Regions from separate parts of the Streptomyces sp. NPDC058401 genome, predicted to be linked through region 1. Evidence: riboswitches for the same ligand, from Rfam matches in the RefSeq annotation. Region 1 holds a riboswitch; each other region holds the start of a gene.
What was found. Region 1 has a riboswitch for cyclic di-AMP ahead of ACFWNV_RS29355 (peptidoglycan DD-metalloendopeptidase family protein). Riboswitches for the same ligand answer to the same signal wherever they lie in the genome.

Region 1 (5,697 bases):
AGATCCAGCACCCGGCCGGGGTGCTCAAGCAGCGCATGCCCGTGGCCCAGGCGGTGGGCGCCGTGATGGAATCGGGCGCGCCGATGGTGTCCATCGCGGGCGGCGAGCCCTTGATGCACCCGCAGATCGACGAGATCGTGCGCCAGTTGGTGGCCAAGCGGAAGTACGTCTTCCTCTGCACCAACGCCATGCTGCTCCGCAAGAAGATCGAGAAGTTCACGCCCTCCCCGTACTTCGCCTTCGCCGTGCACATCGACGGGCTGCGCGAGCGCCACGACGAGTCGGTGGCGAAGGAAGGCGTCTTCGACGAGGCGGTCGAGGCCATCAAGGAGGCGAAGAAGCGCGGATTCCGGGTCACGACCAACTCCACCTTCTTCAACACCGACACCCCGCAGACCATCATCGAGGTCCTCAACTACCTCAATGACGATCTCCAGGTGGACGAGATGATGATCTCGCCGGCCTACGCCTACGAAAAGGCTCCCGACCAGGAGCACTTCCTCGGCGTCGAACAGACCCGCGAACTCTTCAAGAAGGCTTTCGCCGGAGGCAACCGGCGCCGCTGGCGGCTCAACCACTCCCCGCTCTTCCTGGACTTCCTGGAAGGCAAAGCCGATTTCCCCTGCACCGCCTGGGCCATTCCGAATTACTCGCTCTTCGGCTGGCAGCGGCCCTGCTATCTGATGAGCGACGGGTACGTGCCCTCGTACCGGGAACTGATCGAGGAGACCGACTGGAGCAAGTACGGCCGCGGGAAGGACCCGCGCTGCGCGAACTGCATGGCGCACTGCGGGTACGAGCCCACGGCCGTCCTGGCCACCATGGGGTCGCTGAAGGAGTCGCTGCGGGCGGTCCGCGAGACCGTGGGGGGCGGGAGCAGGGACAAGTCGGTATGACCGGCTTCGATCTCGGCGCCCTGCTGGCCGAGCGGGGTGGCGAGCGGTACGAGCTGCACGCCCGCCACCTCAACCACCAGCTGCCGCGCATGCTGCACACCATCGGGTTCGACAAGGTCTACGTACGGGCCGAGGGAGCCCACTTCTGGGATGCCGAGGGCAACGACTACCTCGACATGCTGGCCGGGTTCGGTGTGATGGGGCTGGGCCGCCACCACCCGGTGGTCAGGCAGGCCCTGCACGACGTGCTGGACGCCCAGCTCGCCGACCTCACCCGCTTCGACTGCCAGCCGCTGCCCGGGCTGCTGGCCGAGAAGCTGCTCTCCCACAGCCCGCACCTGGACCGGGTCTTCTTCGGCAACAGCGGCACCGAGGCCGTGGAGACCGCCCTGAAGTTCGCCCGGTACGCCACCGGGCGGCCCAGGGTCCTCTACTGCCACCACGCCTTCCACGGGCTCACCACGGGCTCGCTCTCGGTCAACGGCGAGGCCGGCTTCCGCGACGGCTTCGCGCCGCTGCTGCCGGACACCGCGATCGCCCTCGGGGACCTGGCCGCCCTGGAGCGGGAGCTGAAGAAGGGGGACGTGGCGGCCCTCGTCGTCGAGCCGATCCAGGGCAAGGGGGTGCTCGCGGCCCCGCCCGGCTTCCTGCTCGCCGCACAGGAGCTGCTCCACCGGCGGGGTGCGCTGCTGATCGCCGACGAGGTGCAGACGGGCCTAGGACGGACCGGCGACTTCTACGCCTACCAGCACGAGGCCGGGGTCGAACCGGACCTGGTCTGCGTGGCGAAGGCCCTCTCCGGCGGCTATGTCCCCGTCGGCGCCACCCTGGGCAAGGACTGGATCTTCAAGAAGGTCTACTCCTCCATGGACCGGGTCCTCGTCCACTCCGCCAGCTTCGGCTCCAACGCGCAGGCGATGGCGGCCGGGCTCGCCGTCCTCTCCGTCATGGAGGACGAGCAGGTCGTGGCCAACGCCCGCGCGATGGGCGACCTGCTGCGCGGGCGGCTCGCCGCGCTCGTGGACACGTACGAACTGCTCCACGAGGTACGGGGCCGCGGGCTCATGATCGGCATCGAGTTCGGCCGGCCGTCCTCGCTCGGGCTGCGGAGCCGTTGGAGCATGCTCCAGGCGGCGCGCAAGGGGCTGTTCGCGCAGATGGTCGTGGTGCCGCTGCTGCAGAAGCACCGGATCCTCACGCAGGTCTCCGGCGACCACCTCGAAGTGATCAAGCTGATCCCGCCGCTGATCGTGGACGAGGCGGACGTCGACCGGTTCGTCGGCGCCTTCCGCGCGGTCATGGACGAGGCCCACGGCGGCGGCGCGCTGATGTGGGACTTCGGCCGGACACTGGTGAAGCAGGCCGTCGCCAACCGCTGAGACGACGGCCCGGCTCGTGGGGCCTCAGTCCAGCAGGCGGTCGCGGAGCCCGGCGAGGGTCTCGGGCGCGAGCCCGAGGCCCTCCGCCAGGTAGCGCTCCACGCCGCCCCACTCCTCGTCGATGGTGTCGAAGGCCGCGGTCAGATACGGGGCGCGGGCGTCGAAGAGCGGGGAGAGCAGCTCCATCACCTCGGGGGCACGGGCCTCGGGCGCATCGCTGCCCCGGCGGACCCGGTAGCGGTTGTGCGGGGCGTTCGACTCCAGGTAGTCCGCGACGATCGCCTCCCGCTCGACGCCCAGCGCGAGCAGGGTGACGGCGATCGACAGGCCCGCCCGGTCCTTCCCGGCGGCGCAGTGCATGAGGGCCGGGACGCTGTTCTCGGCGAGCGCCCGTACCACCCGGCCGTGCTCGGCGGTCCGGGTCCGGATCATCGTCCGGTACGAACGGGACATCCGCGCGGCGCCCTTCCCCCCGCCCAGGATCTCGCGGAGCTGCGCCAGGTCCCCGCCGCGGACCATCTTCCAGAACTCGCTGCCGTCGGCCGGATCCGTCAGCGGAATGTTGACGTTGAGCACGCCGGGCAGCTCCACGTCCGGACCCTCCAGCGCGTGGTCGGCTCCGTTGCGGAAGTCGAAGACGGTGTGCAGTCCGAGCGACCCGAGGAACTCCGCGTCGGTTTCGGTGGCATGCGCCAGATGTCCGCTTCGGAATAGTTGTCCCGACTTGACCCGTCGGCCGTCCACGGTCGGCAACCCGCCCACGTCGCGGAAGTTGCGCACTCCGGTCAGCATCGGCTCCTCGTGCGGACTCTGGGGTATCGGCTGGGTCACCGGGCTCCTCCGTGTCATCGTCGTTGATGGTGTCCGAATTACGCTACTTGCTGACAACTTGCCATAGCGAGAGGCGAGATCGGACATGCCCCCGTGAGCCAGATCATACGGTGACGGTGAGTGCCTGATCGCTAATGGCGAATTGCCTTGTCGGGGCGGCTGTTGAAGGTGCGGAATGGACGGAGGGTGACCGGAATTCCGGCAGTCCGTCATCTTCAAGATTCCGTTGGGGAATTCATGACTTGTTCCGTGCGGGCGGACTCGATTACGTTCGCGATCGATCCGGACGGACCGCCTAATCCTGCCGCCGACCGGAAACCGCACCCGACTATTCACGCGCGCGGCAGGAGCGGGGGAACCAGGTAAGCCGCTGTCCCGGATCTCGTGTCGAGATCCTTACAACCGGACAGCTCGGGGTGAAGCCGTACATGTGCTGTTCACCGGCACAGAGGCGGCCGGACATCTCCCGTCCGAACCCGACAGCTCACCTCGCAGGCGTCGGAGAGGAATGCGCCATGTCCGGAACGGGTAAGCACCGCCGTCCCAAGTCCCGCTCGATATCCCGCGGGTTCGCCGCCGCGGGCACCGGTGGCGCGGCCCTCGCGCTTCCGCTGCTCGGCGCCACCGGCGCCCACGCCGCGGGCGCCCCGGCCGCGGCCCCCGCCGCCGCTCCGGTCCAGGCGCCGCAGGCCGTGGCCGCCCAGGTGCCCGCCGCGCTCCAGGCCGCGCCGGCCGCCGCGCAGAGCGCCCCCACCGTCTACACCGTGGTGCCGGGCGACTACCTCTCCAAGATCGCCGAGAGCCGGCACCTCACCGGCGGCTGGCAGCAGCTCTACGCGGACAACCGCGAGGCCGTCGGTACCGACCCCTCGCTGATCCACCCGGGCCTCAAGCTCACGCTCGGCGCGAAGGGCTCGGCTCCGGCCGCGGCGGCCCAGTCGGCGCCGGCCGAAACGCCGAAGCCGGCCAAGAAGTCCGCTTCCTCTGCTCCTTCCGATTCTTCTGCTTCATCGGATTCCTCCAGCGCCGATGAGGCCTCCTCCGATGAGGGTTCCTCGGACGAGGGTTCCTCGGACGAGGCCGCCGCGCCCGCCCCCAAGGCCAAGGCCCCCGCCAAGCAGCAGGGCGGTTCCACCTCGACCGGCTTCGTCGCCCCGGTCGGCGGCGGCACCTCCACCGCGTACAAGACCGCCGGCTCCATGTGGTCCAGCGGCTACCACACCGGGGTCGACTTCTCCGCGAGCACCGGCACCACCGTCAAGGCGGTCGGCGCCGGCACCGTGGTCTCCGCCGGCTGGGGCGGCGCGTACGGCAACGAGGTCGTCATCCGTCACGCCGACGGCAAGTACAGCCAGTACGCGCACCTCTCCCAGCTGTCCGTCTCGTCCGGCCAGAGCGTCAGCGCCGGGCAGACCCTCGGCCTCTCCGGTGCCACGGGCAACGTGACCGGCCCGCACCTGCACTTCGAGATCCGCACCGGGCCCTCGTACGGCTCGGACATCGACCCGCTGGCCTACCTCCGGTCGAAGGGCGTCAGCATCTGAACCCGGGGCGCTGTCGGAGGTGCCGGTTAGGCTGCACGCTTCGACAGGGCACGGGACGGGACGGTCGGGGCATGAAGGCCAGCACCATGAAGGCCGGCACCATGAAGGCCAGCACCATGAAGGCCGGCACGTGAAGGTCAGCGCGGGAGAGCTCAACCGCGCGACCCTCGCACGGCAGTTGCTGCTGCGGCGCGAGGCGCTGAGCGTCGGTGACGCGGTCCGCCGGGTGGTCGCCCTGCAGGCGCAGCACGCGGCCTCGCCCTACCTCGCGCTGTGGAACCGGCTCGCCGGTTTCGACCCGGCCGAGCTCGACGCCGCCTTCACGGGGCGCGAGGTGCTCAAGTCGACGCTGATGCGGCTGACCCTGCACGCCGTGCACGCGCAGGACTACCCGTCCTTCCGGGAGGCCGTGCAGCCGTCCGTACGGGCCGCCCGGCTCGGGACCCGCTTCACGGACTCGGGGCTGACGGCCGAGGACGCCGACGTCCTCGTGCCGGAGCTGCTGGACTTCGCCGACCGGCCCCGTACGACGGCGGAGTGCGAGGCCTGGCTCGGACGGCGGCTCGGAGAGGCGCCAAGGCCCGGAGCCTGGTGGGGGCTGCGGCAGTACGCACCCCTGCTGCACGCGCCCACCGCCGCACCGTGGTCGTTCGGGGAGCGTCCGTCCTACGTCGCACCCCCGAGCCGGCCGCGCACCGTACCGGCGGACCCGGAGGCATCGGAGGAGTCGCTGCGGACGCTGGTCCTGCGCTACCTGGAGGGTTTCGGGCCGGCGTCGGCGGCGGACGTGGCGCGGTTCTCCCTGGTCCAGCGGGCCAGGGTCCGCCAGGCGCTGCGGGCGCTGGAGCTCTCCGGCAGGCTGGAGCGGCTGGCGGGGCCGGAGGGCGAGGAACTGTTCGACGTCCAGGGCGCCCCGCGTCCGGCGGGGGACACACCCGCGCCGCCCCGGCTGATGGCCATGTGGGACAGCGTGCTGCTGGCCTACGCCGACCGGAGCCGCATCGTCCCGCCGCAGTACCGCAAGCTCGTCGCACGGATGAACGGCGA
Region 2 (5,697 bases), on a different contig from region 1:
TCTGTGAGAAGGGGGAGGCCGACCTCATCCACGAGTTCGCCTTCCCGCTCCCCATCTACGCCATCTGCGAGATGCTCGGTGTACCGCGAGAGGACCAGGACGACTTCCGCGACTGGGCGGGCATGATGATCCGGCACGGCGGCGGCCCGCGCGGCGGGGTGGCCCGGTCCGTGAAGCAGATGCGCACCTATCTCGGGGAGCTCATCCACCGCAAGCGCGACGACCTCGGCGACGACCTGATCTCCGATCTGATCCGGGCCAGCGACCACGGGGACCACCTGACGGAGGCCGAGGCCACCGCGATGGCCTTCATCCTCTTGTTCGCGGGGTTCGAGACCACGGTCAACCTCATCGGCAACGGGGTCCACTCCCTCTTCATGAACCCGGAGCAGCGCGCACTCCTCCAGAGCTCCCTGGCGGCCGGGGAGAGCGGGCTGCTGGCCACCGGCGTGGAGGAGCTGCTGCGCTACGACGGACCCGTGGAGCTGGCCACCTGGCGGTTCGCCACCGAGGCCTTCGAGCTCGGCGGCCAGGACATCGCGGCCGGAGACCCGGTGCTGGTGGTCCTGGCGGCCGCCGACCGGGACCCCGAACGGTTCGCCGACCCGGACACCCTGGACCTCTCCCGGACCGACAACCAGCACCTCGGATACGGGCACGGCATCCACTACTGCCTGGGCGCCCCGCTCGCCCGGCTCGAAGGGCAGACCGCGCTCGCGACCCTGCTGACGCGGCTGCCCGATCTGGAACTGGCCGTGGCTCCCGAGGAGCTGCGCTGGCGCGGCGGGCTCATCATGCGGGGGCTGCGGACGCTCCCGGTCCGCTTCACCGCCGAATCCACCGCCCAAACCACCTGAAACCGGCCTGACCGGAAGTCAGTTGACAGCCCAAACTTGTGACAGGCGTTCGAAGGCCGCTAGGTTCTGCCGTTACCCCGCCGTTATGCGAAAGGTGCAGCCTCATGCGTTCCGGGAACGGCCGCCACAGACGCCCCCGACAAGTGCCCGCACTTGTCGTCACCGCCGGAGTCACCGGCACCGCCCTCGCCCTGCCGCTGCTCGCGGCCACGGGCGCGAGCGCCGCGGAGACCTCCACATGGGACAAGGTCGCCGAGTGCGAGAGCGGTGGCACGTGGAGTGCCAACTTCGGGGGCGGCACCTACGGCGGGCTGCAGTTCAGCCAGGAGCAGTGGAAGAACGCCGGCGGGCTCGACTTCGCCGAGCGCGCCGACCTCGCCAGCCGCTCCCAGCAGATCGCCGTGGCCGAACGGGTCCTGGCCTCGCAGGGCCCCCAGGCGTGGCCGCTGTGCGGAGTGCCGGCCGGGCTGACGCAGGACGCGCCCGCCGCCGTGGTGGACCCGGGCCTGCCCGGGGGCTCCGGATCCGCCGCCCCCGCCGCCCCGTCCCGCCCGGACGACTCCGTGCCCCACACCGGCTCGGGCAAGCCCTCCACGGACTTCGGGGCCCCGACGCCCACGAGCCCGGCCGCGCCGGAGCCTTCGGGCTCGCCGCTGCCCGACTATCCCGTCGGCGTGCCCGGCGACCTCCCCGTCATGCCCGCGCCGGACCTCCAGGCGCCGCCTCCCGGCCTCCCGGGCGACCCGACGGCTCCCACGAGCCCGACGGACCCCACCGCCCCGACGGACCCCACGACTCCGGCGCCGCCGTCCGTGGATCCGACCGCGCCGGTGGACCCGACCGCTCCGGTGAGCCCGGTGGACCCGACGGTGCCGGTGAGCCCGGTGGACCCGACGGCTCCCGTCGGCCCGTCAGACCCGGCGAACCCGACGGCCCCGGCCGACCAGGGGAACTCGGCGAACCCGACAAATCCGGTCAACCCGGTTGATCCCACGGCCCCGACGGCTCCGGCCGCACCCGGCGACGCGGCCGCCCCGAGCACCCCGGCGGCCCCCGGCGCGACCGAGGGCGGCGGCAAGCACCGCGGCCAGGCCGCGGTCGAGACGCAGGCCGCGCCTGACGCCGCGTCGGACCCTTCGTACACCGTGAAGGAGGGCGACAACCTCGTCGCCATCGCGGACGCCAACGGAGTGAAGGGCGGCTGGAAGGGGCTGTACGAGGCCAACGAGCAGGTCATCGGCGGCGATGCGGACCTGATCAAGCCCGGTCAGAACCTGGATCTAACGCACCAATAGGGGCACTTAAAGCGTCCGGAACCAGCTGATTGTCCGTTTTCTGTAAGTGAGACATGTGTCTCTTCAGGTCAACTGGCGTGTCCGGCCCGGAGGGTTCCGCAAACCCCGCCCTCACCTGCGCAAACACCCTTCCGGGGAGTGCAAGTAGGCACCGTTTCCCCCCGATGTTCCTCGTTGAACATCGGGGGGAGACCTGTCTACCTTCTGAATCGCTCGCCACCGCGGGCTCCTTCGACCGCATCGCCGAATCCTGCCGGCGGACGGAGGGAACACTCGTCGCGTAAAGCGCCGAAGGCAGGAGCGGGGGAACCAAGGTAGGCGCCGGAACCGGCCGTTGAGAGACGGTCACGGAACCGGCTAGGGGTTAAGTCGAGCGCTAGGTCGCTCGGCCGGGCACTCACTCGCCCGAACCCGACAGCTCACCTCGTAGGCGTCGGTGAGGAGAACTCCATGCTGCTTTCGGGCAAGGGCAAGCACCGTCGCGGCTCCAAGGCCGTCCGCATCGTCACGCTGGCCGGCGTCGCCGGTGTCGCCGTGGCCGCTCCGCTGATGGCCGCGGGCACCGCTTCCGCCGCGACCGCCGGCGAATGGGACCGGGTCGCCGCGTGCGAGTCCGGCGGCAACTGGTCCATCAACACGGGCAACGGCTACTACGGCGGCCTGCAGTTCTCGTCCTCCACGTGGGCCGCGTACGGCGGCAAGTCGTACGCCGCGCAGGCCAACCAGGCCTCCAAGTCGCAGCAGATAGCCATCGCCGAGAAGGTCCTCAAGGGCCAGGGCAAGGGCGCCTGGCCGTCCTGTGGCGTGGGCCTGTCGAACTCCTCCTACACCGGCGGCTCCGCGGAGACCCCCGCCAAGCCGAAGGCCCAGCCGAAGCCGGCGCCGAAGGTGGAGAAGAAGGCCGAGCCGAAGAAGGAGACCAAGCGCGCCGAGGCTCCGACGACCCGCTCCGAGCGTCCGGCCGCCGCGGCCGCGCCGAAGACCGAGGCCCCCAAGACGGGCAACGGCTCCTACGAGGTCAAGTCCGGCGACACGCTGGGTGCGATCGCCGACGCGAACAAGGTGTCCGGCGGCTGGGAGAAGCTCTACGAGCTGAACAAGGACATCGTCTCGGACGCCGACCTGATCTACCCGGGTCAGAAGCTGAACCTCAGCTGAAACGTGTGAGAACGGGCGTGGCCGCTTTCGCGACACGCAGTAGTTCCGCACGGAGCTCCACCACGTAATTCCACCGCCCGGCGCGCAACCCCCTTCGCGCCGGGCGGTGCTGTGTGCACGCGCCTCCGGCCTGACGGAGCCTCCGGTCTATCGATGATCAAGGGCCCTATGTCCCGTAAGAGGGGCATTCAGGCCCTTTTTCGTCCCAGGACCCGGGCGGTCGGCTGGCCGAGTGCCCGGAGCCGGTTAGGCTCTAAGCGGCAAGGCCATCCCACGGCCTGACATGCCACCGCACACCCAGCGTCACATCCCAGAAGGAGATGCTCGTGCCGTCCATCGACGTCGTCGTAGCCCGGGAAATCCTGGACTCCCGAGGCAACCCCACGGTCGAGGTCGAGGTGGGCCTCGACGATGGCAGCACCGGCCGTGCTGCAGTCCCGTCCGGCGCCTCCACCGGAGCGTTCGAAGCCGTAGAGCTCCGCGACGGTGACCCCAACCGCTACATGGGCAAGGGCGTCGAGAAGGCGGTCCTCGCCGTCATCGAGCAGCTCGGCCCGGAGCTCGTCGGCTACGACGCCACCGAGCAGCGCCTGATCGACCAGGCGATGATCGACCTGGACGCCACCGAGAACAAGGGCTCCCTCGGCGCCAACGCCATCCTCGGTGTCTCCCTCGCCGTCGCGCACGCCGCGGCCGAGGCCTCCGACCTCCCGCTCTTCCGCTACCTCGGCGGCCCGAACGCGCACCTGCTGCCCGTTCCGATGATGAACATCCTGAACGGTGGGTCGCACGCCGACTCCAACGTCGACATCCAGGAGTTCATGATCGCCCCGATCGGCGCGGAGTCCTTCTCCGAGGCGCTGCGCTGGGGTGCCGAGGTCTACCACACCCTCAAGAAGGTCCTGCACACCAAGGGCCTCTCCACCGGTCTGGGCGACGAGGGCGGCTTCGCGCCGAACCTCGAGTCGAACCGTGCCGCGCTGGACCTCATCGTCGAGGCCATCAAGCAGGCCGGCTACGTCCCGGGCACGCAGATCGCGCTCGCGCTCGACGTCGCCGCGTCCGAGTTCTACAAGGACGGCAACTACGAGTTCGAGGGCAAGTCCCGCTCGGCCGCCGAGATGACCGACTACTACGCCGAGCTCGTCGAGGCGTACCCGCTGGTCTCCATCGAGGACCCGCTGTTCGAGGACGACTGGGACGGCTGGAAGACCCTCACCGACCGCCTGGGCTCCAAGGTCCAGATCGTCGGCGACGACCTCTTCGTCACCAACCCGGAGCGTCTCGCCCGCGGCATCGAAGAGGGCTCGGCGAACGCCCTGCTCGTCAAGGTGAACCAGATCGGTTCGCTGACCGAGACCCTGGACGCCGTCGAGATGGCCCAGCGCAACGGCTTCAAGTGCATGATGTCGCACCGCTCCGGTGAGACCGAGGACGTCACCATCGCCGACCTCGCGGTCGCCGTGAACTGCGGTCAGATCAAGACCGGCGCCCCGGCCCGCTCGGACCGTGTCGCCAAGTACAACCAGCTGCTGCGCATCGAGGAGATCCTCGACGACGCCGCGGTGTACGCGGGCCGCTCCGCGTTCCCGCGCTTCAAGGGCTGATCAGTCCTTTAGGGCGCAAGCCTCCCTACGTCCCCGCACTCGGTCCCGTACCGTGTGCGGGGACGTAGTGCGTCGTGCGCATATAGGGGAGGCGGATCAATGGCCGGGAACCGGGACCGGTTCGCCACGTTCTCGACCGCGACCAGGCTCAAGCAGCTCGGTGAGCGGACCGCGGCGCACGTGTACCGCTCGCAGTCCCGCCGGCAGGTCCGCCGCAGCCGGCTCACCGGCCGGGCCGCGCTGCTCGTGCTCGTCCTCTGTACCCTGGTCGTCGCCCTCGCGTATCCGATGCGCCAGTACGTGTCCCAGCGCTCGGAGATCGCGAAGCAGCAGAAGGACGCCGTCTCCGCGCGGGACCGGCTGGAACGGCTGCGCGACGAGAAGGCCCGCTGGCAGGACAACGCGTACGCCGAGCAGCAGGCGCGCAAGCACCTGCACTTCGTCCGGCCGGGGGAGATCAGCTACATCATGACCGACCCCGGAGCCGCCGCGGGCGAGCAGCGCCGCAGCGGACAGGCCGCCACCGACCGGCCCTGGTACTCCAACGTCTGGGACGGCGTCGACAAGGCCGACCGCCCGGGCGACTGAGTCCCACCCATCCACGAGAACGAAAAGACTTCCTCCAGGCATGCAGACGCCCCCGCCCCAGACCGACCGGACCGAGCCGACCGCCGCCGACATCGAGGCGTTCGAACAGCAGCTCGGCCGCCCCCCGCGCGGGCTCCGCGCCATCGCGCACCGCTGCCCCTGCGGGCAGCCGGACGTGGTGGAGACCGCCCC
Region 3 (5,697 bases), on a different contig from region 1:
GCCTCCATGCTGGCGGTTCTGGGCCTGGGCGCCCAGGGCGGCGAGGAGATCGTCCTCTCGTCCGACGCCGATGGCGCCGAGGCCGCACTGGACCGCCTCGCGAAGCTGGTCGCCGAGGGCCTCGAGGAGCTCCCCGAGACCGTCTGACCCCTTCGGGTTCGACCCGCAGGACTCGCAGGATCCGCAGGACTTGCACGGCGAAGCCGTTGCCCCCGACCACCACGACGGTCGAGGGCAACGGCTTCGCTGCTTTCGGGGCCCCGGCCGGGGCCGGACGGAATACCCGCATCCATTCCTGCGCACTCCATTCCGGCGGCAGGAATTCCGGCCATAAAAGCCGTACGGGACACCCGGGCGCGCGGGCCCGATTACCCGGCCCGGATATCCCCCCTTTGTATACGCCGTTTGTTAATGCGGAACGCTTGCCGTGTTTACGGCAGGTTGCAAAGTCCTCACGCGCAGCCGGTGCGCCCCCGCCGCCCGGTCCACGTGCACCGCGGTCAGCGCCCGGGCCCGCTCGGCGTCGCCCCGGGCCACCGCGTCCACGATCGCGCCGTGCTCCGCCCAGGACTCCACGGGCCGCACCGGGGCCTCCACCACGTACATCCAGGCCACCTTGTGACGCATCTGGGTGAGCAGTGCGATGAGCCCGGGGCTGCCAGAGGCCTGGGAGAGCGTCTCGTGGAACCAGCCGCCCAGGGAGCGCAGATCCTCCCCCTGCCCCCTCCTGGCCCGCTCCTGCCCCAGCCTGACCAGGCCGCGCAGCACCTTCAGGTGGGCCTCGCTGCGCCGCCGGGCCGCCCGGGCGGCCGCGAGGGGCTCCAGGAGCATCCGCAGCTCCAGGAGGTCGGCCGCCTCCTGCGCGGTCGGCTCGGCCACGCAGGCGCCCGCGTGCCGGCGGGTGGTCACGAACCCCTCGGACTCCAGCGTGCGCAGCGCCTCGCGCACGGGGACGCGCGAGACCCCGTACCGGCGGGCCAGCACTTCCTCGGTCAGCCGGGCGCCGGGCCCGAACACCCCGGAGACGATGTCGTCGCGGATCGCTGTGCATACCGTGTGCGCGGGAATACGCAAGACCGGACCTCCGCCTTTTTCGTATGGCTGTGCGCGTTGCGACTCTATTGCAACACACGATAATTTCCGAGGACGGCCTGAAATACGAAACATTCACACAACGCGGGGCACGGAGCACGACAAAAGCCCCGGCTCTCAGAGAGCCGGGGCCTTCGCGGAAGACGTGTGGTGCGTGGCGAGCGGGTCAGACGCTGACGCCGTGCGAGCGCAGGTACGTGAGCGGGTTGATGTCCGAACCGTAGTCGGCGCCGGTGCGGGCCTCGAAGTGCAGGTGCGGACCGCTGGAGTTGCCGGTGGAGCCCGACAGGCCGATCTGCTGGCCCGGGGTGACCTGCTGGCCGACGGAGACGTTCAGCGAGGACATGTGCCCGTACTGGGTGTACGTGCCGTCGGCGTGCTTGATGACGACGTTGTTGCCGTACGCGCCGCCCCAGCCCGCCTCGACCACGGTACCCAGGCCGACCGCGTGCACGGAGGTGCCGGAGGAGGCGTGGAAGTCGATGCCGGTGTGGCTGCCGGAGGACCACATGCCGCCGCCCGCGTGGTACTGCGTGCTGACGTAGGAGCCGTCGATCGGCGAGACGAAGGTGTTGAGGCGCTTGCGCTCCTCTTCGCGGGCGGCGCGCTCGGCGGCCTCGCGCTCGGCCTTCGCCTGGGCTTCGGCCTTCGCCTTGGCCTCGGCGGCGCGCTGCTTGGCGTCGGCCTCGGCCTGCGCCTTGGCGGCGGCGGCCTCGGCGGCCCGCTGCTGGGACTGGGCCTGGGCCTCGACGTCACCGGCGAGCTCGTCGGCCACCACGATGGTGTTGAGGGTGCCGGTGTCCTCGATGGAGGGCGAGTGGTCCGCGGCGAACGCGGGACCGGCGAGGGAGCCGACGACACCAGTGGTGGCGAGGGCGGCTATGCCGGCGTAGCCGGCGGTCCTGCGGCTGAGACGGCTCGAACCACGGTGCTTGCCGGAACCGGAACCGGCTGCACGACTGCCAAACGCCATGAAGAGGTTGATCCTTTCCTTCCCTCTCGCCTACCGGGTTAGCTGACGGGTTCGGAGCAGGAAGGTCTCCTACGGGCCCCCTCTTGCGAGGCGGTCCGATTCACCCCAGGGACACAAGTGGGTCCCCGGCTCCCCAGGCTCGCGCCTGACGGGGACTCGGCGATCGCTGTCCGGTGCCGCGGGTGCGGCGGTTACAACTGACGAACAGCACGGCCGACGCTAGGCGGATCATCAGTCAATCGCCAAACAGACGCGCCCTTTTGTTGCGTACGCCACACCGCATACAAGCAACCACACCACTAAAGGGAAAATAAGGACAAAAGGGGCCCCGGCGGACAAGCCGCCGGAGCCCCTTGAGCGGCGGGCCAGTTGACGGCCCGCCGGACATCAGCCGGAGATCAACTGACGATCAGTTGGTGACCACGGTCACTTCGCCGATGCCGAGCGCCCGTACGGGCTCCTCGATCTGCGAGGCGTCGCCCACCAGGACCGTGACCAGACGGTCCACCGGGAAGGCGCTCACGACCGCCGAAGTGGCCTCCACCGTGCCGGTTTCGGCGAGCCGCGCGTACAACTGCGCCTGGTAGTCGTCCGGCAGCTCCTGCTCGACCTGGTCGGCGAGCGTGCCCGCCACGGAGGCCGCCGTCTCGAACTTCAGCGGGGCCACCCCCACCAAGTTCTGCACGGCCACGTCCCGTTCGGCGTCGGTCAGACCGCCCTCCGCGAGGGTGCGCAGCACCGTCCAGAGGTCGTCCAGGGCCGGGCCGGTGTTCGGGGTGTCCACCGAGCCGCTGATGGCGAGCATCGAGGCGCCCTTGCCGTCGGCGGTGGAGCGCAGCACCTGGCCGAAGGCGCGCACGCCGTACGTGTACCCCTTCTCCTCGCGCAGCACCTTGTCCAGCCGGGAGGTGAGCGTGCCGCCCAGGCAGTACGTGCCGAGCACCTGGGGCGCCCAGACCCGGTCGTGCCGGTCGGCCCCGATGCGGCCGATCAGCAGCTGCGTCTGGACCGCGCCGGGGCGGTCCACGATGACCACGCGGCCCGTGTCGTCGGCGGTGATCGGCGCAACCGCGCGCGGGGCGGTGGTGTCACCGGTCCACGCGCCCAGGGTGTCGGCCAGGACGGCGTCCAGGTCGATGCCGGTCAGGTCGCCCACGACCACCGCGGTGGCGGTCGCGGGGCGCACGTGGGCCTCGTAGAAGGCGCGTACGGCCGCGGAGTCGATGCGGGCGACCGTCTCCTCGGTGCCCTGGCGCGGGCGCGACATCCGCAGCGACGCCGGGAAGAGCTCCTTCGAGAGCTGCTTCGCGGCGCGGCGCTGCGGGTTGGCGCTCTCGTGCGGGATCTCGTCGAGCCGGTTGCGCACCAGGCGGTCGACCTCGGCGTCGGCGAAGGCCGGCGCGCGCAGGGCCTCGGCGACCAGCCCCAGCGCCTTGTGCAGGCGGGAGGCCGGAACCTCCAGGGAGACCCGCAGGCCCGGGTGGTCGGCGTGCGCGTCGAGGGTGGCGCCGCAGCGCTCCAGCTCGGCGGCGAACTCCTCGGCGGAACGCTTGTCGGTGCCCTCGGACAGGGCGCGCACCATGATCGTGGCCACCCCGTCGAGGCCCTCGGGCTCCGCGTCGAGCGGGGCGGCGAGGTTGATCTCGACCGCGACCACCTGCTGGCCCGGACGCTGGCAGCGCAGCAGGGTCAGGCCGTTGGCCAGGACCCCGCGCTCGGGGGCCGGGAAGGCCCACGGCTGCGGTTCGCCGGCCTCGGGGCGCGGGTGGAAGGTCATCGTGACGGCTGCGGTGTCGGCTGCGGTGTCGGCTGCGGTGTCGCTCACTGCTCCGCCCCCTCGTTCTGGTCGCTCGCGTCGGTCTCTTCGATGTCATCCGCGGCGATCGGCTCGTAGACGAGCACCGCACGGTTGTCCGGGCGCAGTCGGGCCGCGGCCACGGCCTGCACCTCCTCGGCGGTGATGTCGAGGACGCGCTGGACGGCGGTCAGCGCGAGCTGCGGGTCGCCGAACAGCACCGCGAAGCGGCACAGTTCGTCGGCGCGGCCGGCCACCGTGCTCAGCCGGTCCAGCCACTCTCGCTCCAGCTGGGCCTGCGCGCGCTCCATCTCCTCGGCCGTCGGGCCCTCGGCGGCGAACCGCGCGAGCTCCTCGTCGACGGCCGCCTCGATGGCGGGCACCTCGACCCCGCTGGAGGTCTTGACGTCCAGCCAGCCCAGCGAGGGCGCGCCGGCGAGGCGCAGCATGCCGAAACCGGCCGCGACGGCGCTCTGGTCGCGGCGCACCAGGCGGTTGTGGAGCCGGGAGGACTCGCCGCTGCCCAGGACGGTCAGCGCCACGTCGGCGGCGTCGCACTCGCGGGTGCCGTCGTGCGGGAGCCGGTAGGCCGCCATCAGCGCACGGGCCGGTACCTCCTCGACGATCTCCTCGCGCAGCTGCCCGCCCATGATCTCGGGCAGCGAGCCGTCGCGCGGCGGCTGCTTGCCGTCGTGCCCGGGGATCGTGCCGAAGTACTTCTCGACCCAGGCGAGCGTCTTCTCGGGGTCGATGTCGCCGACGACCGAGAGCACCGCGTTGTTGGGCGCGTAGTACGTACGGAAGAACGCGCGCGCGTCCTCCAGGGACGCGGCGTCCAGATCGGCCATGGAGCCGATCGGGGTGTGGTGGTACGGGTGGCCCTCCGGGTAGGCCAGGGCCGTCAGCTTCTCGAAGGCCGTGCCGTACGGGACGTTGTCGTACCGCTGGCGGCGCTCGTTCTTGACGACGTCGCGCTGGTTCTCCATGGACTCGTCGTCCAGGGCGGCCAGCAGCGAGCCCATCCGGTCCGCCTCCAGCCACAGCGCGAGCTCCAGCTGGTGGGTCGGCATCGTCTCGAAGTAGTTGGTCCGCTCGAAGCTGGTGGTTCCGTTGAGGGAACCGCCGGCTCCCTGGACCAGTTCGAAGTGGCCGTTGCCGGAGACGTTCTTCGAGCCCTGGAACATCAGGTGCTCGAAGAGGTGAGCCAGGCCCGTACGTCCCTTGACTTCGTGGCGCGAGCCGACGTCGTACCAGAGGCAGACCGCGGCGACCGGGGTCAGGTGGTCCTCGGACAGCACCACGCGCAGGCCGTTGGCCAGCCGGTGCTCGGTCGCTGTGAGGCCGCCGGAGCCGGCGTGAGCTGTGGCCGTGTGACCCATGGGCATGTGGTCCCTTCGATCGCGATGCAGAGATTCCTGTCAGACCTGCCACTGTATGCAAGCGTGTCGGCAGGCGGAGAAGTTCCCGGCCCAGTCCTGGGTCGGAGTCGGCGTTGTCGGTGCCTCGGGCCACAATGGTCCGCGTCACCCCTGTCCGAAACCGCTCGTCCGCCCGTACCCGCCCCGCCCCAGTCCCGTACCCGCCCCACCCCGTGAGAGCTCAGCTCATCCCGATTCTTGGTTAAGGAGCCGCGCAGCGATGGCCCGCCGCAGCACGAAGACCCCGCCGCCGGAGGATTTCGAGGAGAAGATCCTCGACATCGACGTCGTCGACGAAATGCAGGGCTCCTTCCTCGAGTACGCGTACTCGGTGATCTACTCCCGCGCCCTGCCCGACGCCCGCGACGGCATGAAGCCGGTGCACCGGCGCATCGTCTACCAGATGAACGAGATGGGCC

Region 2: linked by a shared signal. The riboswitch ahead of ACFWNV_RS17730 (transglycosylase family protein) and the one ahead of ACFWNV_RS29355 (peptidoglycan DD-metalloendopeptidase family protein) in region 1 are both predicted to bind cyclic di-AMP.
Region 3: linked by a shared signal. The riboswitch ahead of ACFWNV_RS00340 (M23 family metallopeptidase) and the one ahead of ACFWNV_RS29355 (peptidoglycan DD-metalloendopeptidase family protein) in region 1 are both predicted to bind cyclic di-AMP.

The regions. Positions count from the first base shown of each region.
Region 1 is NZ_JBHXKA010000102.1:24,197-29,893, forward strand. It holds gene hpnH (adenosyl-hopene transferase HpnH) at 1-896, shown strand, start outside; gene ACFWNV_RS29345 (aspartate aminotransferase family protein) at 893-2,275, shown strand; gene ACFWNV_RS29350 (tyrosine-protein phosphatase) at 2,300-3,106, opposite strand; cyclic di-AMP (ydaO/yuaA leader) riboswitch at 3,422-3,617, shown strand; gene ACFWNV_RS29355 (peptidoglycan DD-metalloendopeptidase family protein) at 3,622-4,650, shown strand; gene ACFWNV_RS29360 (winged helix DNA-binding domain-containing protein) at 4,781-5,697, shown strand, end outside.
Region 2 is NZ_JBHXKA010000042.1:5,934-11,630, reverse strand. It holds gene ACFWNV_RS17740 (cytochrome P450) at 1-857, shown strand, start outside; gene ACFWNV_RS17735 (transglycosylase family protein) at 1,001-2,152, shown strand; cyclic di-AMP (ydaO/yuaA leader) riboswitch at 2,429-2,600, shown strand; gene ACFWNV_RS17730 (transglycosylase family protein) at 2,603-3,310, shown strand; gene eno (phosphopyruvate hydratase) at 3,637-4,917, shown strand; gene ACFWNV_RS17720 (septum formation initiator family protein) at 5,017-5,505, shown strand; gene ACFWNV_RS17715 (DUF501 domain-containing protein) at 5,546-5,697, shown strand, end outside.
Region 3 is NZ_JBHXKA010000001.1:94,903-100,599, reverse strand. It holds gene ACFWNV_RS00350 (HPr family phosphocarrier protein) at 1-147, shown strand, start outside; gene ACFWNV_RS00345 (GntR family transcriptional regulator) at 409-1,074, opposite strand; gene ACFWNV_RS00340 (M23 family metallopeptidase) at 1,259-2,065, opposite strand; cyclic di-AMP (ydaO/yuaA leader) riboswitch at 2,078-2,237, opposite strand; gene ACFWNV_RS00335 (M16 family metallopeptidase) at 2,475-3,842, opposite strand; gene ACFWNV_RS00330 (M16 family metallopeptidase) at 3,887-5,245, opposite strand; gene ACFWNV_RS00325 (DNA topoisomerase (ATP-hydrolyzing) subunit A) at 5,499-5,697, shown strand, end outside.